Regions from separate parts of the Pelosinus sp. UFO1 genome, predicted to be linked through region 3. Evidence: riboswitches for the same ligand, from Rfam matches in the RefSeq annotation. Region 3 holds a riboswitch; each other region holds the start of a gene.
The links. Region 3 has a riboswitch for cobalamin ahead of UFO1_RS05565 (nicotinate-nucleotide--dimethylbenzimidazole phosphoribosyltransferase). Riboswitches for the same ligand answer to the same signal wherever they lie in the genome.
Positions count from the first base shown of each region.

Region 1 (6,945 bases), 2.4 Mb from region 3:
ATATTGATAATAAGATTTTGAAGGAGGATAAATAATTATGAAAAAAAGAATGACAAGTTGGATTATGGGTGGGGTTTTTGCTATTTCTGCCGCTGGTTTGCTAATGGGTACTAATGTGGGAAGTGCGGCGGAGAAAATTGCTGACAAACCGCCAGTTATGCAAGGCAAGATGATGCAAAATGGACAAAAGGATAATATGGAAATGATGAATTCGCCTGAAATGCAAAAACAATGCGTGGATATGATGAAAAGCAGTGATATGCAAGAGACAATGAAAGGGATGATGAAGCAGCCAGAAATGCAGGCCACGATGAAGCAAATGCTGGCAAGTGATCCGGAAATGCGGCAGATCATGCGTGACTTGGTTAATTCGATAGACATCAATGACCAAAATGATAATTCGGTTTCGCAGTTCAGTACACCATCTAATGCACCCGATACCGTCGATCATAATGCTCATCACCCATCCTAGTTTATTTGTCCATCTAAGCTGGCGCTATAAAGCGCCAGCTTGGATCATGAAATCGGTGGATTGATAGTAATGACATGACAGATCATCTTGGTTTGCCAGGAGGTCTTTTATATACATGGAGCTGCCCGTATTCCTGCTGGAAGCGGGCATAACTCCACTTGATGGTAGATGAAATTAACGTAGCCTAGAATAGGCGAAGGATATAGAACGGGGGGGAAGGATCATGTATCCCATCTTATTTAGTATTGGTGGTTTGGAATTTCGCGCCTGGGGACTTATGGTAGCTTTAGGAGTATTTGCCGGCTTGTGGCTAGCGACACGCCTAGCAAGAAACAGTGAGTTTTCGGCAGAGCTATTGCAAGAATATGTTTTATATGGTGTAATAGCAGGATTTTTAGGAGCACGCGTTTGGGAAGTTGTCTTCTCTTGGCAAGACTATAGCAGCAATCCTTTGCAGGCGTTGATGTTTTGGCAGGGGGGGCTCTCCATTCAGGGAGCGGTGATAGCCAATTTATTGCTGGCGGGATGGTATTTCCGAAGTAAAGGATTATCCTTCCGGCGTTTTGCCGATATTAGTACACCAGGTCTTATCCTAGGGCAGGCTATTGGGCGTATTGGCTGTTTATTAAACGGTGATGCCTATGGAAAGCCGACAACTGCCTGGTATGGCGTTGTCTATCAGCCGGGAACATCGGCATATCAAGCATGGGGAGCAATGCCATTGGTGCCAGCCGAACTATTTGAGGCTGGGTTTGATCTCATGATTCTAGCCGTCCTACTGTATATATTCCGTCGGAAACAGTTTGATGGACAGGTGGCAATAACCTATTTCATTCTCTATTCCCTGGCCCGATTTGGTTTGGAATTTTTACGTACGGATAGCTTACTATTTGGCGGTCTTAAAGTGGCGCAAATGACGGCGCTGTTAACGGCAATGCTTGCTAGTAGCTTATGGTTGTGGTATCGGAAAGGAGAGACTGAATAACATGTCAGATTATGGACTATGGCCAATTGTGGTCATCAATTCGCTTATCTTTATTATTTTTGCCTTTAGTTTTACTCGTCCGCGTTCTGGTCGGGATTGGCGTTCCTTTGGTACCTTTTCCGCTTTTATTGTAGCGCTATTTGCAGAGATGTATGGTTTTCCTTTGAGTATTTATTTACTTTCCGGGTGGCTGGGGAGCCACTATCCACAAATCAATCTCTTTTCTCATGATGCCGGACACCTTTGGTATACATTGCTGGGACTAACAGGTGATCCCCACCACAATCCTATTCACGAATTAAGTAACTGGTTTATTTTTGGGGGGCTTATCTTTCTTGGTTTTACATGGAGATTTTTGCACAGTGCCCAGCGTAGGGGTGTGATCGCAGTGAATGGTCCTTATGCCTATGTGCGTCATCCTCAATATATTGCTTTTATCGTGATCCTGTTGGGTTTCTTGCTGCAGTGGCCAACGCTGTTAACATTGGCTATGTTCCCTATTCTTGTGCGGATGTATATTTGGTTGGCTAGGCAAGAAGAACGGGAAGCAATGGAACAATTTGGTGAAGACTATGCCGCCTATGCGGCAGTGACTCCACGTTTTTTCCCCAGATTAGGTCGAAGGGGCCTAATTGGGAGTAAGCAGGATAAGTAAAAAGTTTTGATACACGGTTTGTATTGAACAAAAGCTTGACAACGTTAGATATTGATAGTAACTTTAAATAGGATTTTCTTAACTAAATATAGTAAGATAGGTGCCTACGGGCTTAATAGGGAAGTTGGTGTAAATCCAACACGGTCCCGCCGCTGTAAAGGGGAGCAAACCTGCATGATGTCACTGAAATAATAGTTTTGGGAAGGCGCAGGAATGTTACGATCCTAAGTCAGAAGAACTGCCTATTTAATAGTCACCGTTTACCCACGAGCGATGGGGAGGGGATTTAAGTACATGCTGTTGTACAATATTTCATCGTTGCGTTTTTTCGCAGGGATTTTTATCGATATAACTTTGCCTGGCTTATATTACGTCTCCCGTTCTTGGATGGGAGATTATTTTTTTTACGTAGTGTATTGACGATTCCATCTTGGGGAGCGGAAGTTAGTATGTTGCATGAAAATCTACCCCAATATTCATCATTTGGTATTTAGCTATAATAATTGGAGGAATTTATAATGGAAAAAACAGCTAGTACCGTCAACTGTTTGGCGGATAAAAGGGCTATTTTAGTTGTTAGCTTTGGAACTACTTATCTTGATACGTTGAAAATGGCCATTGAAAGTACAGAAAGCAAAATCAGAGTTACCTTCCCTAATTACGAGGTACGTCGGGCGTTTACTTCCCGTATTGTCATTAAGAAATTGGCTGAGCGAGATGGTATTCTAATTGATACGGAAAAGCAAGCGCTTGAAAGATTGCAAGCTGAGGGATATAAAGAAGTATTCATCCAGCCACTATATGTGGCCGCTGCTGAAGAATATGAAAAGTTAAGAGCGGTTTCTGTACATTTTGCTCATACTAAAGTGTTTGATAAGATTACTCTTGGCCGTCCACTTCTTTATTATATGGGACAGAAAGGCAACCCAGACGATTACCTGATTGCCATTAAGGCTGTTGAAACGCAACTACCTAAGTTAAGAGACCAGGAAGCGATAGTGCTTATGGGTCATGGGGGAGTACATCCTGCTAATACTGCTTATGCCGCTTTACAAATAAAATTAGAAGAAGCCGGGTTGAATAATATTTTTGTATATACTGTCGAAGGTTTCCCAGCACTGGATAGCGTTATTGAAAAATTGAAAAGTAAAAAGGTGAAGAACTTGACTTTGTTGCCATTTATGCTGGTAGCTGGCGACCATGCCACTAAAGACATGGCTGGTGATGAAGAAGATTCTGCTAAATCCCAATTACTTAAAGCTGGGTTTAATGTTGATATATATTTCCACGGCTTGGGCGAAAATCTAGCTATCCAGGATATTTATGTACAGCATCTAAAAGATGCTATTGATCAACTGATCGTGCATAAAGCTAAAAAACACTAGTTTTAAACCGGTCATACTATTATGTAATTTCATGAGATAGATGCCTGTGGGCTGAATTAAAGGAGATTAAAAAGATGAATGCCGAAATTGGCGCTATAATTGGGTTAGGTTTTGTACTCGGGCTTAGGCATGCAATCGATTGGGATCATATCGCCGCTATCACCGATTTTATTGGAGCAGAAGATACGAAGAAAAAAAGTTTCTTCTTATCACTTTACTATGTAATGGGTCATGCGTTGGTTAATTTAGTGTTCGGTAGTGCTGCAATTTTACTCGGAAATGTATTACCAGAATGGGTAGATGGAGTTATAGAACGCATTGTTGGGATTATCTTAATTGGTTTGGGCATTTGGTTAATTGTGGCTCTTTTTAATCGGAAGGATGAGCAAGTATTACTTAGTAGATGGACATTGCTTTTTATGGGGATAAGGAAAATATCATATTGGTTAAAATCAAAATTTAAACCAGTAAGTACTCCAGTGCAGCAAGATTTTTCAGTTGACCTGGGTGCTCGTAGTGCTTGCTGTATAGGAATACTTCACGGAATTGGAGGAGAAACTGGAACACAAATCTTATTATTTACTGCGGCCGCAGGAGCTGGTACGGTAGCTTTAGGACTTACAGCCGTGTTAGCATTTATTATTGGTTTATTTATAGCGCAAACTGTGTTAATCCTTCTTCTCTTAAATGGTTATGCACAAGCTGCAAAAAATCCAAAAGTCTATGTAATATTAGCAAGCACTACGGCGTTATATAGTATTGCAGTTGGCATCATTTTCTTAATAGGCCAGAGCGACTTGCTGCCCACTTTAACCCTGACCTAATGTATTGTCTGGGCAGACATTACGTATGGCTGTCTTAGGGGATTACGATTTCCTGGGGCGGAGAAGTAAAAATCATCTCATAAATCACGCTGGCGACTATCACATAATGGCGAAGAGCGAAAGATAGTGATGTTTTCATACTCATAAAAGAACGATCACCATTCCGCTATTGTCTCGGGCACGAAAACCATGTACCTGATCCATTAGCGAAATAGTTCAGGACGTTTTATTTGAAGAGTTTAAAAAAATTACCTATGCAAGACTAGACAAGCTTAAACACCATTAAATAAGTAGTGTCTTGCAGTCAAAGTTCTTCCAGTAAAGCTGCCGGTAAAGGCAGCTTTTTTTGCGGCAGGTGGTAGTGAGTGCTGGTATATTGGCCGCACGGCAACGCCATCTTTTGGGTCACTATAGGGTATTGACTAGATGAAAACATTATCATATACTTAAATTATACTATACGGGGGTATAGTATAAAGAGGGATGAGTATGTGCTAGTAGACAAGGAAAATGATGAATGTTTTAAAACAATTTCACAAATCATGTCCAGAGACCTTTAGAGTGACTTGGTCTTCGGATAAAGCACTACAGGTAAGAGGGGAGGTGAATGAAATGGGTCAAACTGGTGAAACAGTAATAAAAATCGAAGGAATGTCTTGTGGTCATTGTAAGATGGCCGTCGAGAATGCTCTTAAAGAAGTTGCAGGCGTTGCAAGCGCCTATGTTGATTTGGACAGAAAAGAAGCAGTGGTGACAGGTTTTGCCGCGATTGCCGATCTTCATCAAGCGGTAGAAGAGGCTGGCTATGTTGTAGTTGCTTAATAGTTAGGCGGATGCCAGGGATGGCATCCGTTTTATATCTCAACCACGAAAAGAGGTCGTCAGCGATATCAATCGTACGTAAGTTAGATAAGCATTTTAGTGATTGTCACATCATCAAGGAGAGCAGCCTCTGGGTGGGGGCTGAATCTATGTTAGCAGGATGAAATCTGCACAACTTCATAAGTTCTTCATCGTTTCTTCACAAGATCTTCACATTTTATTTGTATAATATCAATATAAGTTTATTAAGGATGGTGTTTATTGTTATGGTTATGACACACTATATGGAATTGCTGGCTGTCAATCAGCCTTGGAATTTAATTTTGTATATGGTGATTCCTGTGGCTCTGGCGGAAGCACTTGTTGCAACTGAATTTTTCACAGTCTTCCTTCGTGGGTCCAATGCTGGTGGATGGAGAACAGCCAATAAGGTGATTGGTATTTTTCTAGGGTTTTACTTTCTAGGCGTCTTTCTCAACTTAACAACCACTGTTGTTCCTACTATTCAGTGGCGCGGCATTGCTGATATACTCGCGGTAGGGGCTTATCTCAGTGGTGTAATTCCGCTGTTTGGTATTGCTTTGTTGGAACTCGGTGTAATCGGCAAGAGCAAATCTGATGATGAAAAGATGAAGCTCCATTTCATTCTATTGACCGTGTTTCTCGTTGTTGCTCACGTAGCCATGATTTTTGGGATGGTTGATCCAACTATTATGGGATGGAATCCCAATGCTGTTGGTGGAAATATGCAACATATGCAACATATGGGACAATAAAAGTTAAAATAATTCGTTAAAAGCAAAGCAGCCCTTCCTGTAGGAGGGGCTGCTTTGCTTTTTGGTCATTTCAGCTTTAGTGCCGGGGAGCATACGAGGGCAAAGGCTGCCTGCATTCACACTAGGTTGGTGGCGGAATTGAACACCTCTGACCGGGGCGTGAAGGAAGCAAATTTTCAGGTGCTCCGAGAAGCAGACTGCCCAGCGGTATTAGTAGAGGTGGCCTTTATCAATTTACATCAAAAACGCACAGTTTCTTCATAAAAACTCCATAATGTTAAGCTATACTAGGATTAATACAAAGGAGGTGCATGAACTATGATGATGGGTTACGGTTTCGGTGGCCCCTTCGGCTGGTTGGGCATGGGCCTAGGAATGCTCGTTCATTTGGCGTTTACCGCTCTTATTATAATGGCAGTGGTTTGGCTATTTAAAACGCTATTCCGTGGCGGCACTACAAATGGGGTCCGGACTGACGCTGTGGAGATATTAAAACAGCGGTACGCCAAAGGGGAAATTACTACTGATGAATATCAGCGCATGAAAAAAGAGCTGGAATAAAACACAAATTCTTTTATAAAGGCTCCTATCATGCCAAAAATGAGCAAAATGGTGATGGGACGGAGAGAACACTAGCACTAAATAATGAGAGAAAAGACCAGGAAAAATCCTGGTCTTTTGATTTAACGGCAGCTCTTTCAATAGTTGGCGAGGAATGTCGTCTTTGTAGACAATTTAAGAAAAAGTAGGAGATATTCATAGGATATTCATGAGTTCTTCATACGGACATTGTACAATAGTGGTAATAGAGGGAAGTGAGGGAGGGGTGGTTATGAAAAAATGGCTGGTGTGGTTGCTGATGGCGGTATATATGGTCATCGGTACGGTAGCTTCGGCGGCGCCTGCCATACCGCCTGCCCCTGCGGGCAGTATATATGTGCAGGATTACGCCGGCGTATTAAGCGGAGAAACCAAGGCGAAGATCAATACACTAGGAGCAAAGATTTCTAGGCAGACCAAGGCACA
Region 1 covers NZ_CP008852.1:3,977,650-3,984,594, reverse strand. Annotated here, with positions in the region: gene UFO1_RS18830 (hypothetical protein) at 38-472, shown strand; gene lgt (prolipoprotein diacylglyceryl transferase) at 696-1,457, shown strand; gene UFO1_RS18820 (isoprenylcysteine carboxylmethyltransferase family protein) at 1,459-2,112, shown strand; cobalamin riboswitch at 2,194-2,373, shown strand; gene UFO1_RS18815 (sirohydrochlorin cobaltochelatase) at 2,631-3,497, shown strand; gene UFO1_RS18810 (hypothetical protein) at 3,572-4,321, shown strand; gene UFO1_RS18805 (heavy-metal-associated domain-containing protein) at 4,934-5,143, shown strand; gene UFO1_RS18800 (DUF6803 family protein) at 5,410-5,919, shown strand; gene UFO1_RS18795 (N-acetylmuramoyl-L-alanine amidase) at 5,974-6,183, shown strand; gene UFO1_RS18790 (SHOCT domain-containing protein) at 6,238-6,480, shown strand; gene UFO1_RS18785 (YgcG family protein) at 6,752-6,945, shown strand, end outside.
Region 1: it holds a riboswitch for cobalamin, as region 3 does, so the genes downstream of both, UFO1_RS18815 (sirohydrochlorin cobaltochelatase) here and UFO1_RS05565 (nicotinate-nucleotide--dimethylbenzimidazole phosphoribosyltransferase) in region 3, are expected to answer to the same signal.

Region 2 (6,945 bases), 1.1 Mb from region 3:
ATCACTAAAAACAGAAGCCATTACTTCGTAATCAGAGTTTATCAATAAGTTAACTAGATCTCGCCCATCCTTTGTTCCGGCAAGGACTAAAATCATAATTTATAACCACGTGGTGTAATCATACGGTTATCTTGTACATAAGTTTGGCTATTTCCGATAATTACAAGAGAAAACATATCAATAAATTCCTTAGTAAATTCATTTAAAGTTGATATCGCCATATTCTCACCTTCACGAGTAGCATGATGCACAATACCTACTGGTGTAGAGGTTTTCCGATGCTTCAATACAATTTCACGTACTTCTCTAATTTGGCTGGTACGGCGTTTGCTCTTAGGATTATATAAAGCGATTACAAAATCAGCTTCTGCAGCCATTTCAACACGTTTTCTAATAACATCCCAAGGTGTTAAGAGATCACTTAAACTAATTACAGCAAAATCATGCATTAATGGTGCTCCTAGAATAGCGGCTGAAGCGCCAACTGCACTAATTCCAGGTATAACATTGACCTCTGGACGAATATCTGAATCATATTTCATTACTAACTCAAGTATAAGACCAGCCATACCATAAATTCCTGGATCTCCACTGGAAATTACTGCTACATTCTTGCCATCGAGTGCCTGATCTACAGCACTTTGGCAACGTTCAATTTCTTGCATCATACCTGTACCAATGATTTTTTTATTAGTTAGTAATTCAGAGACAAGCTCAACGTAAGTATTGTAACCAACAATTACATCGGCATTTTCTATACTTTCTCTAGCTCTAGGACTCATATCAAGCAAACTGCCTGGCCCTATTCCAACGACTGCTATTTGACCTGGGCAATTGACACCGTTACATTCTTGTATTTTGTTTTGGGAAGAAGAAGCTTGTTCGTCTGCCCCGCTAAGATTGCTGCTGCTGCACATACATTTCCCACTCCTATCTCTTTTTTAACGAAATTTGATACCTCAAGTTGATTTTCCTCGATACATTTTTCTAATTGTTCGTTGACAAAAAATATACTAGGTACAGCTAATTGCTGTATTACAGATAATAAACCTGGTTCATTTTGTTTTATAACACTACTGCCAATGGTGGTAATACTATTTATGCTACGGCCAATTCGACTACAAGCATCAGTTACTGCTGCTAAAATTTCTTCACTGGTCGTGTTTCGTCTGCAACCAATACCAACAGCAAGTGTTGGAGGCCGTAGATATAAGTGAGATATACTTAAGGATAATAATCGATCTGAAATAATAACGGCAGCATCAAAATCATTACTACCTATGTTGGATAAATCTATTAATTCGATCCCTAACTTGGCGGCTTCTTGATAATAAAAATCCTGATGTGATATTGCTTTGTCAAGAAAAAATAGTACATTATCGCCATTAACAATTGCTGCATTAATAGATTTTAATTGTTCGAAGGGTTCTATTGTTAAATTGAGTTTTACTGCTAACATATCTGCTGCAGGTTTATTAGCAATATCGGTAGCAGTAGTAATAACTGTTTCGGCGCCTACTAATCCACCGATTAATGTGGTTAGCTCATTGGCACCTCCAATATGCCCTGATAATAAGCTAATAGCATGTTTACCACAATCGTCCATAACGACGATTGCTGGATCAACTCGTTTGTCAATAATATAAGGGGCAATAACCCTAACTACAATACCTGTTGCCATTATGAAAATGAATCCATCGTATTGAGAAAAAACGCTATGAACCAAGGTACTTAGCAATTCATAGGTATTGTGGCGTAGCGGGTTGCGTCCAACTTTGGCAAAAATATCTACGCTTTTTCCTAATTTACTTAGTTTCTCTGCTAGATTATTTCCTAGCAGTGCACCTTGATTCGTCACTGAGATAATTGCCAGTTTCATTTTGCGTCCCGGTACATATGACCAAACTCAGGAGCATATAAGCGTGATAATGCATATTGACTATCTAGGCAACGTCCAACAACAATCATTGCCGTACGGTCGATTTTCGCGTCAGTTATAATTTTTCCAATTGTAGATACTGTGCCTCTAAAGATTTTTTGATCTGGCCAAGAAGCTTTTTGTACGATAGCTACAGGTGTGTCTTGTTCATAACCACCGTCCATTAACTCTTTCATTACATTATCAATCATATGAACACTTAAAAAGATACACATAGTCGCGTTGTGACTAGCCAGTAGAGCTAGTTTTTCTTTTTCAGGTACAGGTGTGCGGCCTTCTAGTCGTGTAATGATTACCGTTTGCGAAACATCAGGTAACGTATATTCACGTTTTAATGCGGCAGCCGTTGCTAAGAAAGAACTAACACCTGGAATTACATCATATGTAATATTTTTTTTATCTAGGGCATCCATTTGTTCTTGGATCGCACCATAAATACTAGGGTCACCAGTATGTAATCGGACTGTCTTTTTGCCTTGACTGGCAGCTTCCTCGATAACGTCGATAACTTGATCTAAGGTCATAGGAGCACTGTTGTAAATTGATGCACCTTGTTTAGCTAGCGCCAATAAGGCTGGATTGACAAGGGAACCGGCATAAATAATAACATCGGCTTCTCCTAATAAACGTTGACCCTTTACTGTAATTAACTCAGGATCTCCAGGACCTGCCCCTACAAATGAAACATGCATTGAAAAACCTCCCAAATATTTATTAGTGAAAATTCTAATATAATTAGCTTATATACCTTTAGTACATATAATGATATAGATTGGATTTAATGCTTGCAACATATTACTGCTTTTCACTTGTTTTATACGTGTTACTTGCATACCAAAAGCTTCTACCGTAAATTCAGGTTTAGCCTGCATACTATGTAAAGCATCATATAATGTTTCTATAGTAATAGCTGTGATAACTAATCTGCCATTCGGTTTAAGTAAACTATTACTTTGGGCTAAAAGTTCTTGTAAGTGACCACCGCTCCCGCCGATAAAGATTACATCAGCAATGGGAAGACCCTGCAATGCCTCCGGTGCGGAACCTGAGATGACTTCGATATTATCTGCGCCAAAATGTATTGCATTAGAACGAATTAGTTGAGCTCCCTCTGGATGCCGTTCGATCGCATATACTTTACCACTACTAGCTTGTAAGGCCGCCTCAATTGAGAGGGAGCCAGTACCGGCCCCAATGTCTATAATAGTGTCAGTAGGACAAATCTTCGCTTTAGTAAGAACTAAAATACGAACTTCTTGCTTCGTCATTGGAATATCACCACGAATAAAGTCCTCATCCTTAATCCCTGGAAAATAGCTCATGCTGCCACCACCATTACACAATGAGTAAACCCATCTAGCATTTTTACTTCACTTAGAGTTGAATGCTTAATCTCTTCATTTTCATAAGACAAATTAGCACACAACCATACTTTTGCATTTAACGGCCAACCATGATCTATGAGTACGCCCGCAATAAACTTTGGATCTTGTTCATAATCAGTTAGAATGCCGAGCTTTTTGTCAGGAGCATAATTTAAATCATTATCATTGGCTGTGCGACCATGCATACTGATAAGACGTGCATCTTGCCATATAGCAGTTATACGGGCGAAAGCTAACTGCATAGAGCTTATTCCTGGGATAACGGTAATACGTTCTGACGTAAATTTAGTTTTAAGAGTAGCTAGGAAACTGTAAAAACCCGGATCACCTGAAACCATTACCACTACATCACTTTGCGAAAGGGATGTAGCGATGAACGTTAAAACGCCACTGATATCTCGATCGATAACTTTAACCGTTGCATGTTTAGGTGCAAATGTTATAAGAGCTCGTTGACTTCCAACTAGTACGTCTGCCTGGGCAATTATGCGACTAGCCACTGGCAATATATAATCAGGTGATCCTGGTCCAATTCCTACTACTATTATTTTATGTTCCATCCTAGATTGCCTCCAATTTCTTGTGCGGTATCATCAGTTGCTAATATATCTCCTTTAAGAGTAATCATAGCAGTACCCACTCTTAGATCACCAAAGATATAACGCTCAGCACGTATGCTGGCTCTTTGGGCAATTACGCGGTACACTTCATGCAATTTGTATTTTGTAATAATTGGCATAGCAGATTCCGTAGTATTACAGTCTAATACTTCTTGTATCGCAGACTGCGGTGCGCCTAGGGAAGCCATATAGGCAGCCAGTGTTTCAAAACGAGCATCAGCCATACGATTATGGGTATGAAAAATCCCTGCAGCCACTTTTACAATTTTTCCCAAATGGCCAAATAACAATACTTGCTCCATACCATAATGTACAGCACTTTCCAACATATGTCCGACAAAATTGCTAGTTTGTATTACTGCTTCTCTAGGGAGATTATATCGATTGATGGCGATTTCTTGTCCCATTTTTCCAGGAGCAAAGACAATTTGATTATATCCTAATGCCTTTACCATAGAAATCTGTGGTGATAATGAATTTTTAAAGGCTTCTTCTGACATTGGTTCCACTATACCAGTAGTACCAATAATGGATAAACCGCCTACAATGCCTAATGTTGGATTTAAAGTTCGTTGTGCTAACCTTTCACCATCAGGTATTGAAATAGTAACACTTACACCACAACCAGTAGGTAATACATCTTGTATTGCTTGCATGATCATTTTACGAGGTCCAGGGTTAATAGCGGGCTGACCAACAGCTACAGATAAACCTGGTTTGGTAACAAACCCCACTCCAACTCCAGCTTTTAGGATTATCTCACTCGTTTTATTGATTTCTACTTCAGCAAAGATCATTGTACCATTTGTAACATCAGGATCATCTCCTGCATCCTTAATGATACTTGCCTTTCCTCCATTATATAAGGGCTGACATGTTGCAATTTTTACATGGATATTTTGTCCCTGTGGTGAGGTTACATGTACAGTAGTAGGCAATTGCCCGGACCATGCTAATAATGCAGCTTTAGTTGCTGCAGCGGCACAAGTGCCAGTAGTAATTCCAGACTTCATTTTTTTTTGCAAAATAAAAACCCCCTGCAGGCAGGAGGTACAATAAACCTAATTTATTCTACCACCTGCCTATCCTCCGTAGGTCATAACGGTGTGTGTCAGAATAGGCAGGTCTCCTGACTCTGGTTCATTACATAGCTAAACCTTCCCGGATTATTTCCAGTGGTATATTCTTAGCTGTGCTCCCCAATACAGTGGCGGGACCGCGCCGGCTTTGACCGGACTTCCCTTTTAAGCATAAGCACCTATTCCCAAATTATTAATTTTGTTATTATGTTGTTATTGGTATATTTTTGTAGTATTCCACTACTACTGCTAATATTCCTGCTATTATTTATAAATTATAGATGATTTATTCAATTAGTCTGTTTCAATCATTGTGATTGGCCACTCGCTGATATAGTGTTATCGCATTACGTGTAGCGACTGGAGAAAACTGCTTAGAAAAAGGTTCATTCATAAAATTCCTGTTATCTTTATTTGAGACCAATATATACGACATACTGGTATCAGAAGTAAATTCTCTGATCGTTTGCGTAGGCATTGTATATTTTCCTGCCCAAGTACCTAGTTGCTGCGGTTCTTCTTCATGTATTAATCGAGGAATATTATAGCCACTATAAAACACCGCCGATGTTGAATATTCACCATAGGAGGCTATTCTAGCCCTTTCTGCTGGTAACTCAGCAGAGATACTTTTAGCAGAGCGTGTTTCTGCTAATGGTATAAGGCCATTATGAATTAGGAATAAATTCATAATTACGGTTACTATTGCTATTATCTGTGGCAAGTGATAGACATTTCCTTTTAATTGTTTCCAAAGTATTAAAGCAATTGAAACGAAAGCACCAATATATAGCATTGTCCAACTAGCTGCAGTTGGGATAAATCGACTACTTAGCGAAATAAGAAGTAATAGCGCAATGGCTGGAATGGATAGCCACCACCAAACCTTTCGATCCTTCAGACTTTGCATTTTCCCTAAAGTATAGCCAATTAGTAAGGCTGCGGGAAAGGATGCAGGGAAAACATATGTAGGATATTTAGTAGCCATCATTGTGTAAAAAATAATCGTTAGAATAGACCAATTTGTTAAATAAATTAGCTGAGATGACGAAAGTTCTTTTCTAACAACACCCATTGATTTAATGAAAATTCCTGACCAAGGTAATAAGCTGATGGGAAATAGGACTAGATAATAATAAAAGACATTATCTTTAGGATGTTCGGACACTGTGGCACGAAGATAGTTATGTAATCCCAAAAAGGTATCAAGAAAATTTGTACCGTGTAATTGGTACATCTTAACATACCAAGGAGCAGCAATTATTAAAAAGGCAAAGATCCCAGGGAGAATAAATACCTTTCTAAATAGCTGCCATTGGCGAGAAATCATTATATAACTACAGATAATTAATCCTGGTAGCACAAGGCCAACAGGACCTTTGGTTAATACGGCCAGTCCCGCGGCCATATAAGCTAATGAAACATACCATTTCGAACCAGTATTTTTCAGACCGAGATATAACATAGCTAAAGTAATACTAGTATAAAAAAATAAGATAGAATCAGTAATAACCATTTTAGCTAATACCCAAAATTCTAAGGAGGTTGCTAATACTAAAGAGCTTAAGAGTGCGGTTTTGGTATTACTAAAAATTTTTTGTCCAAACCAGTAAGTAAAAGTTACACTAGCAGCGCTAAATAATCCGGCAGGAAAACGTGCGGCAAAATCAGTAATACCAAATATCTTAAAACTTATAGCAAGCAACCAATAGACCATAATCGGTTTATCAAACCAATAATGTCCATAAATTTGAGGCGACATCCAATCACCAGTCAGTACCATTTCTTTAGCTGTTAATGCATAATTGGATTCTACAGGGTCGCTTATTGGGAGAGAGGCATTAAAGGATAGAAAAAAGGTTAATGATGAAAGAAAAAGCAACAACATTGTTAAGCGCTTTGCCATAAGTACCTCCCCTATT
Region 2 covers NZ_CP008852.1:2,383,238-2,390,182, forward strand. Annotated here, with positions in the region: gene cobK (precorrin-6A reductase) at 1-96, opposite strand, end outside; gene cobJ (precorrin-3B C(17)-methyltransferase) at 93-791, opposite strand; gene UFO1_RS11140 (cobalt-precorrin 5A hydrolase) at 818-1,879, opposite strand; gene cobM (precorrin-4 C(11)-methyltransferase) at 1,876-2,631, opposite strand; gene cbiT (precorrin-6Y C5,15-methyltransferase (decarboxylating) subunit CbiT) at 2,680-3,261, opposite strand; gene cbiE (precorrin-6y C5,15-methyltransferase (decarboxylating) subunit CbiE) at 3,258-3,884, opposite strand; gene cbiD (cobalt-precorrin-5B (C(1))-methyltransferase CbiD) at 3,869-4,969, opposite strand; cobalamin riboswitch at 5,046-5,221, opposite strand; gene UFO1_RS11165 (glycosyltransferase family 39 protein) at 5,328-6,929, opposite strand; gene UFO1_RS11170 (glycosyltransferase family 39 protein) at 6,941-6,945, opposite strand, start outside.
Region 2: it holds a riboswitch for cobalamin, as region 3 does, so the genes downstream of both, cbiD (cobalt-precorrin-5B (C(1))-methyltransferase CbiD) here and UFO1_RS05565 (nicotinate-nucleotide--dimethylbenzimidazole phosphoribosyltransferase) in region 3, are expected to answer to the same signal.

Region 3 (6,945 bases):
CTCATTATGAAAGGGATAATTAAAGGGTCCTGTTGGTAAATAAGGTACATCATCAACATGGATAATCTGGCTATCACCTAAATAAAATCGTTGCCGCTGGGCATGTAATGCCTCAAGATACGATTTGTGGATATCCCTCGGGTCAGAGTAGTAGCGACCAATTCCAATGGTAATACTGATATTCATCTCCCGAGCAATACACTCTTGTATCTCACTTGCAGTTTTCTTAGTATTTTCCTGGATGGATTCAATATCGTCTATCTGAAGAAATCCTAATAAAATGATCAGATTATCACTGCCAAAAGGGGTGACTAAAGCATCGTCACCTGCAACGCTGCAAATAAGTTTGTAAATTCGCTGCTTTATCATTTGTTTTTCTAGCTCGCTATCACTAGAGGTCAGCTGCTTAAAATTATCAACATCAACAGCCAATACAACACCAGGATCTACCTTCATGCCTAAAAACCGAGATCGTTCCTGGAAATGTTCAACGTCTTTAATATTACCAGAAACCAAATCGTGTACAAATGACATTTGGATAAAAGGCATAGCTTCTTCTACGCTTTTTCGCAGATTAATTTCTTCCTGTTGTCTTCTTTTGATTTCATTTACTTTATTTATGGTAAGATACAATGTTCGGGTTATATCGTCTGGACGAACAGGTTTTAGTAAATACTCAACAACCCCAATTGTTAACGCCTGTTTTGCATAGCTAAATTCATCAAAAGCGGTAAGCATGATAATGATTGTGTTTGGTAAAGCTGATCGAATACGCTTAGCTGCTTCTAACCCATTCATTTCAGGCATACGGATATCCATTAAAACAATATCTGGTTTTTCTATTGCAGCAATCTGAACAGCACTCTTTCCGTCTCCTGTTTCGCCTATGATCCGAATGTTCGGACATTTTTGCTCCACAATAAATCGTAATGCTTGCCGCTCTAATTGTTCATCATCTGCGATCAATAATGTATACATTCTTTTCTCCTCTGGTAGACTCTCTTATAAGGAACAGTAGGGAATTCGAATGTAAATGTTAGTTCCTTCCCCTACTTTACTCTCCATGGTAAGGCCATATTCGTTACCAAAATAATGCTGAATTCGCTTGTGAACATTAATGATTCCAAGTCCCGTCGTTTGACCATGAATTTGCTTGCGCTTTTCCGCATGGAAAATAGTACGAATATCCTCTGCTGAAACACCGTCCCCAGTATCACTCACAAGGAGAACTACGTCATTTCCTTCAATTTTTCCACTTACACGAACGACTCCGCCCTCTACTTTGTTTTCCAAACCATGAATAATCGCATTTTCAACTAAAGGTTGAAGAGTAAGAGGAGGAATCTTCGTTTCCATTATCAAAGGATCTACCTCAATATAAGTCTCAATACGTTCTCCAAAACGTACTTTCTGTATCAACAGATAATCTCTGATGGATTTTACTTCTTGTTCTAAGCTTCGTAAAATTTCAATGTCTCTTAAATTATTCCGAAGCAGATCTGATAACGCATAAACTACTTCTTGTGTTTGACTTGCTCCCTCTAGCATAGCCAATCTTGCAATTGTATTTAATGTATTAAACAAAAAATGAGGATTAACCTGAGATTGCAGTGCCTTTAATTCCGTAGCACGCAGCATAGCCTCAAGTTCCGCTTTCACCTTTACTTCTTTTACTAGCTGCTTACTCGCAATATTCGCTACACCAATTTCTACAATATAATTTGACATGATATAAATTAGGTCTGCTGCTGCTTTAATTCTTTTTTCTGGTACAACCTCTATAATATCAAAAAACTCTGACAATAATTCTGAATCCAATCCTAGGTTAGCTGTTCGCTCAAACATTTCAGCTTTCGTATCATAGTCCGCTTGTGCAAGAATAACTTGTCCTGCAAGAAAAGCCCCTATATACTCATTGTTTACAATGATTGGTGCCGCCAAATCGGTTAAACCATTATGACAGCGATAGACAGAGGGCTTTTGGTTACCCCGCCCTCCTCTATCATCACATTGGGTGCAACGGGCAAACCCTTCAGAACAAGATCGGATATAAGTGCAAAATTTCGTAAAATTACTAGGATTGGTAATAGGATTTCCTTCAGGGTCTACAATTACGGACGCTAACCCAGTAGCTTCTGAGAATTTATCCTGAATTTCCTGTAAAATCTGAGTATTTACAATTTCACCTAAGGTAAATCCATTCATTGTTTGCACTAGAAGACCCCCTCATAAGACTTCAGCATCATATCACTTTTTTGCTATTTTATATGAGGAGTATTAGCTAAAGAGCAAACTAGTTCCTGCTAACAGCAATAAATTACTATATTCTAGCAAGTAAAGGCAATCTTTACATGGCAACAACCTGGTTGGGAGCAGGCACAGGCTCACTTAACACAAAATCAGACATTCTTGCCATATTATGAATTGTGTAAGACATTGTCTTTAACATAGAAACCATAAGAACAGCACCTGTTCCTTCCCCTAATGCCATATTTGCCCGGATTAATACATCCTCTGCTAGAATATTTCCCAACATCAGTGAGTAGGCCATCCCAGGTTCCTTTGACATATGTGATGGAATCGCATGTTTTTCAATAGTACCATCGATGCGCGCTGCACAAGCATAGGCAACTGCTGTTATAAATCCATCTATTACAAAGGGTATCCTGAGTCTTGCGCACTCTAACATGCCGGCACAGATAGCAACAATATCAAATCCCCCTACACAACGTAAAATATCTTTTACAGTATTCATTTGGGCTTTATGGCGTTCTACCCCTTTTGCAACCACATTCCGTTTTCTTTTTAATAATTCATTATCATTTAAGGCAGCCCCATAACCTACCACAAATTCGGGTAACATTCCCGTTAAAGCATGAAGCACTGCTGATGAGGTTGTGGTATTGCCAATTCCCATTTCACCAAAAGAAATTAGGTTATAACCTTCCTCAACCAAATGCTGAACCATTTCTTTGCCCACATCCCAAGCTTGTTCAAATTCAGCCTGACTCATAGCTTCTTCTTTCATAAAGTTTTTAGTACCTAAGGCAACTTTACGATTAATACCAGCTTCTAATTTATTATTAATTCCAATGTCAACTACGCTATAAGGTATTTGATTGTGCCGACAAAAACAACTGATCGTGGCATGACCTGCTGCCATATTTTTCGTTTGCAAATAAGTAATCTCGATCGGGTCATTGGCAGTTCCCTCTTCTACCACACCGTTATCTGCTGCAAAAATTATATGATGAGGCTTCATTTCTGGATTGATCTTTCCCCAAGACAAGATGATTTTTTTTAAATATTTTTCTAGTAGGCCCAAACTTTCTCGAGGTTTTGCTGCTCCGTTCAGCAACTCATCAACCTTTTTTTCCAAATCCATTTTTACTCCTCCTTTATTTTCATATCATTTTTAAATATAAAAATACCTAGCCCAAAAGGCTAGGTATTTTATAAAAAATCCCATCCTTCTGGCATTACCCCTTACGCGGAGGTAAATGACAGCCATAACAGGCAGGTCTCCTGACTTACGGATCATAAAACCTTACGCCTTCCCAGTTTCCTGGTGGCAATGTAAGAGTATCTCCCCGATTACAGTGGCGCGACCGCGTCGTTTAAGGATCTTTACAATCCTTCCGAACTTCCCTATTCTCCTCTTTACGTAAGAGGCACCTGTTTGGTGGCAAATTATTCAGTTGTCACAGTAGTTCTACAATGAAACCTGTTCTCCTATGTGTAACAAGTATGTTAGCAAGATAGTAGGGTAGATGGTAAAAAATGTCCCATCTAACCTTATTTTAAATGGCAAGTATCGTTGACCAAGGAAAGAATTGGCTGGTTACTAAAGTACTCAATGATATTAATTCCTGTACTATCTTGACGGATAGACCACATCTTATCTAGACTTAACTGCAATGCATCACAAAGCAGTACTCTCATTGTGCCTCCATGACATACAATCACAATCGTTTCCTCTTCATGCGCCTTAATACATTGGCTTAAGGCCCCCTTCGCCCTCCATTTAAGATCCAGAAAACTTTCTCCTTCTGGCGCTTTAATTGCTCCTGGGGAAGAATACATGCTTGTTAAAGCCTCAGGCCAAAGCGCCATAATTTCGGCATAGGTACACCCTTCCCACAAGCCAAAGTTTATTTCGCGAAATCCTTTTATCTTTATCCCTTGCAAATTATGATACCGAGCGATGATATTTGCCGTCTGAGCTGCACGGGATAAATCACTACTATAAACTGCACTTATATTTTCCTTAGCAAGCCGCTTTCCTACCAATTGGGCTTGTTCTAATCCTTTTTCATTTAAGGGAATGTCACTATGCCCTTGGTACTTTTTTGCCTTATTCCAAGAAGTTTGACCATGTCTAACGTAAATTACTTTAGTCAACGCCTCACCCCTTCCTTGCTTTAAAATTATTCACCTTACAAAGGTATATTCTATAGGTATTAATTTGTTCACTAACACAACGAAAGATATAATTATTATAAAAATTACACTAGCTTTACTACATATGAAAACTAAAAAAGAAATACTACTAGAGCTACAAGTTCTGTCAGTTCAACAACTGCCCCATATACATCACCTGTTAAGCCGCCTAAACGTTTATTGACATATTCAGCAACAAGGATGGCAAAGGCAATTGCTACCCCACTACTAAGTAAAACAAGTTTACCGAAAGGAACTAATAATAAAATTGCTATTAGACCTGCTATATAAAGAGTATTTTTATGTTCGCATTGACTAAGTCCTTTACCTAGTCCATCAGCCCTAGCATAAGGGTATAGAGTAATCGCCATGACAACAGCAGTTCTACCTATGATCGGCATTACAAATATCGCTATCGGCAGCAGCACCGGTTCAATGTCTAAAATTAATGAATATTTCATTACAATCAACAGACAGAAGGACATGGCACCAAAAGCGCCAACTCTGCTATCCTTCATAATTTCTAACATTCTTTCCCTAGATTTCCCCGAAAAAACACCATCTACTGTATCCATTAATCCGTCACAGTGCAATCCGCCAGTAATGATAATTTCAATTAGAATTATACTCACGGCCATAAGGTGTAACGGTAACTTTACACCCCAAAAATTTTGTGCCCCATAAACAATTCCCGTTAATAATAAACCTATGATACCACCTATAATGGGAAAGAATTTAACACTACGGCTAAAGCTATCGGGTGACCACTGTTTTTTTGTTTTAATAGAAATCCGCGTTAAAAACTGTAAGCCAGTGAGAAAGTCCTCAATCACATTCCCCAACAATCCTCCACCTCCCCTTAATAAAAACTAGCCAAAAGTCTGCATTTCCGCTCCCCTTACTACATAACAAAGTGATAATACTATTATACAACCTTATTATGGGTCTCCTTTGTTATGTTGTATTGATTTATTGCTCAAATGTGAAAAGCTTCCATGACAAACCTTGCTGAATTAAAACAGCAGTGTTATGGTTTAATAAAATAGGAATGAGGAGGATATACCCTTATGAATAAAAAGATTTATGAATACTTTATGACACCGATTAGTATTTTAGGCGTTGGCTGCTTGGAACAAATTATAACTTATATTAAACCTATGGCATTTAGAAAAGCTCTGATTGTCAGCGATAAAGTATTAGTTGAAATCAAATTAATTGATAAATTAACAGAGCTCTTAACAAATGCTGGCATATTCTTTATTATCTACGATGACGTTTCACCAAATCCAACCATCCCTCAAGTTGATTATGGACTAAAGTTATTTAAAGATAACGGCTGTGATTTTCTTATATCCTTTGGCGGAGGTTCCCCGCACGACTGCGCTAAAGCCATTGCCTTATTAGCAACAAATGGTGGAGAAATTAAAAACTATGTTGGTATGAATAAATCCAAAAAACCTTCAGCACCGCTGATTGCGGTCAATACTACTGCTGGTACAGGAAGTGAGCTAACTCGTTTTTGCGTAATAACGGATGAAGAAAATCATGTAAAAATGACCATTACCGATTGGCATGTTACGCCTATCATTGCAGTAAACGATGCGGAACTTATGCTAGCAATGCCACCTAGCCTTACTGCAGCCACTGGCATCGATGCTTTAACCCATGCTATCGAAGCCTATGTATCGACAAATGCAACGCCCGTTACAGATTGCAAGGCATTAAAAGCAATTGAGCTCATTGCAGCCCATCTTAAAACCGCCGTCAAAAACGGCAATGACCTTAAAGCAAGAGAAATGATGGTCTATGCAGAGTATCTAGCAGGTATTGCCTTTAATAATGCGAGCTTAGGGTATGTACATGCCCTGGCTCACCAGTTAGGCGGTTTTTATAATCTACCCCATGGATTAGCAAATGCAATTATGTTACCTGCTGTTGCCAACTATAATCTTCATGCTGTCCCTAAAAAATATGCAGAAATTGCCCAAGCTTTAGGCAAGGACATTAGAGATTTATCCGACGAATCTGCCGCTTTGCTAGCGGTAGATGCTATTAAAGATCTTATTAAAGACCTTGGCATCCCTAAAAATCTTTCTGACGTCCGTGGCTTTAATGAAAAAGATCTTCCCACCCTTGCAGCGAATGCTCTTATGGATGTATGTTGTCTGACGAACCCACGTCAAGGCACACAACAAGAAATAGAAGATATTTTTAAAGCTTCAATATAAATACACCTAGGTTTTATAAAAATGAGAAGTCCCCTTAACCAATAAGGGCCTTCTCATTTTTTATACGAAAACAAGAATATTCTATGGTCTCACAATATAATACAAAGGAAACCATCTCCTTTTGTCAAAAGAATTACATCAGAAACAAATAACTAGTAATGATTGCATAGTATTCGTATGTAGGAGGAATTCTCATGTGGCTTGGTAAGGTTGTCGGAACAGTTGTGGCACCAACTAAAAATGAAAACTTAGTTGGAAGTAAACTTTTGGTGGTCCA
Region 3 covers NZ_CP008852.1:1,249,822-1,256,766, reverse strand. Annotated here, with positions in the region: gene UFO1_RS05575 (response regulator) at 1-978, opposite strand, end outside; gene UFO1_RS05570 (PocR ligand-binding domain-containing protein) at 1,003-2,205, opposite strand; gene UFO1_RS05565 (nicotinate-nucleotide--dimethylbenzimidazole phosphoribosyltransferase) at 2,348-3,385, opposite strand; cobalamin riboswitch at 3,498-3,694, opposite strand; gene cobC (alpha-ribazole phosphatase) at 3,796-4,401, opposite strand; gene cobS (adenosylcobinamide-GDP ribazoletransferase) at 4,533-5,285, opposite strand; gene UFO1_RS05550 (iron-containing alcohol dehydrogenase) at 5,508-6,668, shown strand; gene UFO1_RS05545 (EutN/CcmL family microcompartment protein) at 6,863-6,945, shown strand, end outside.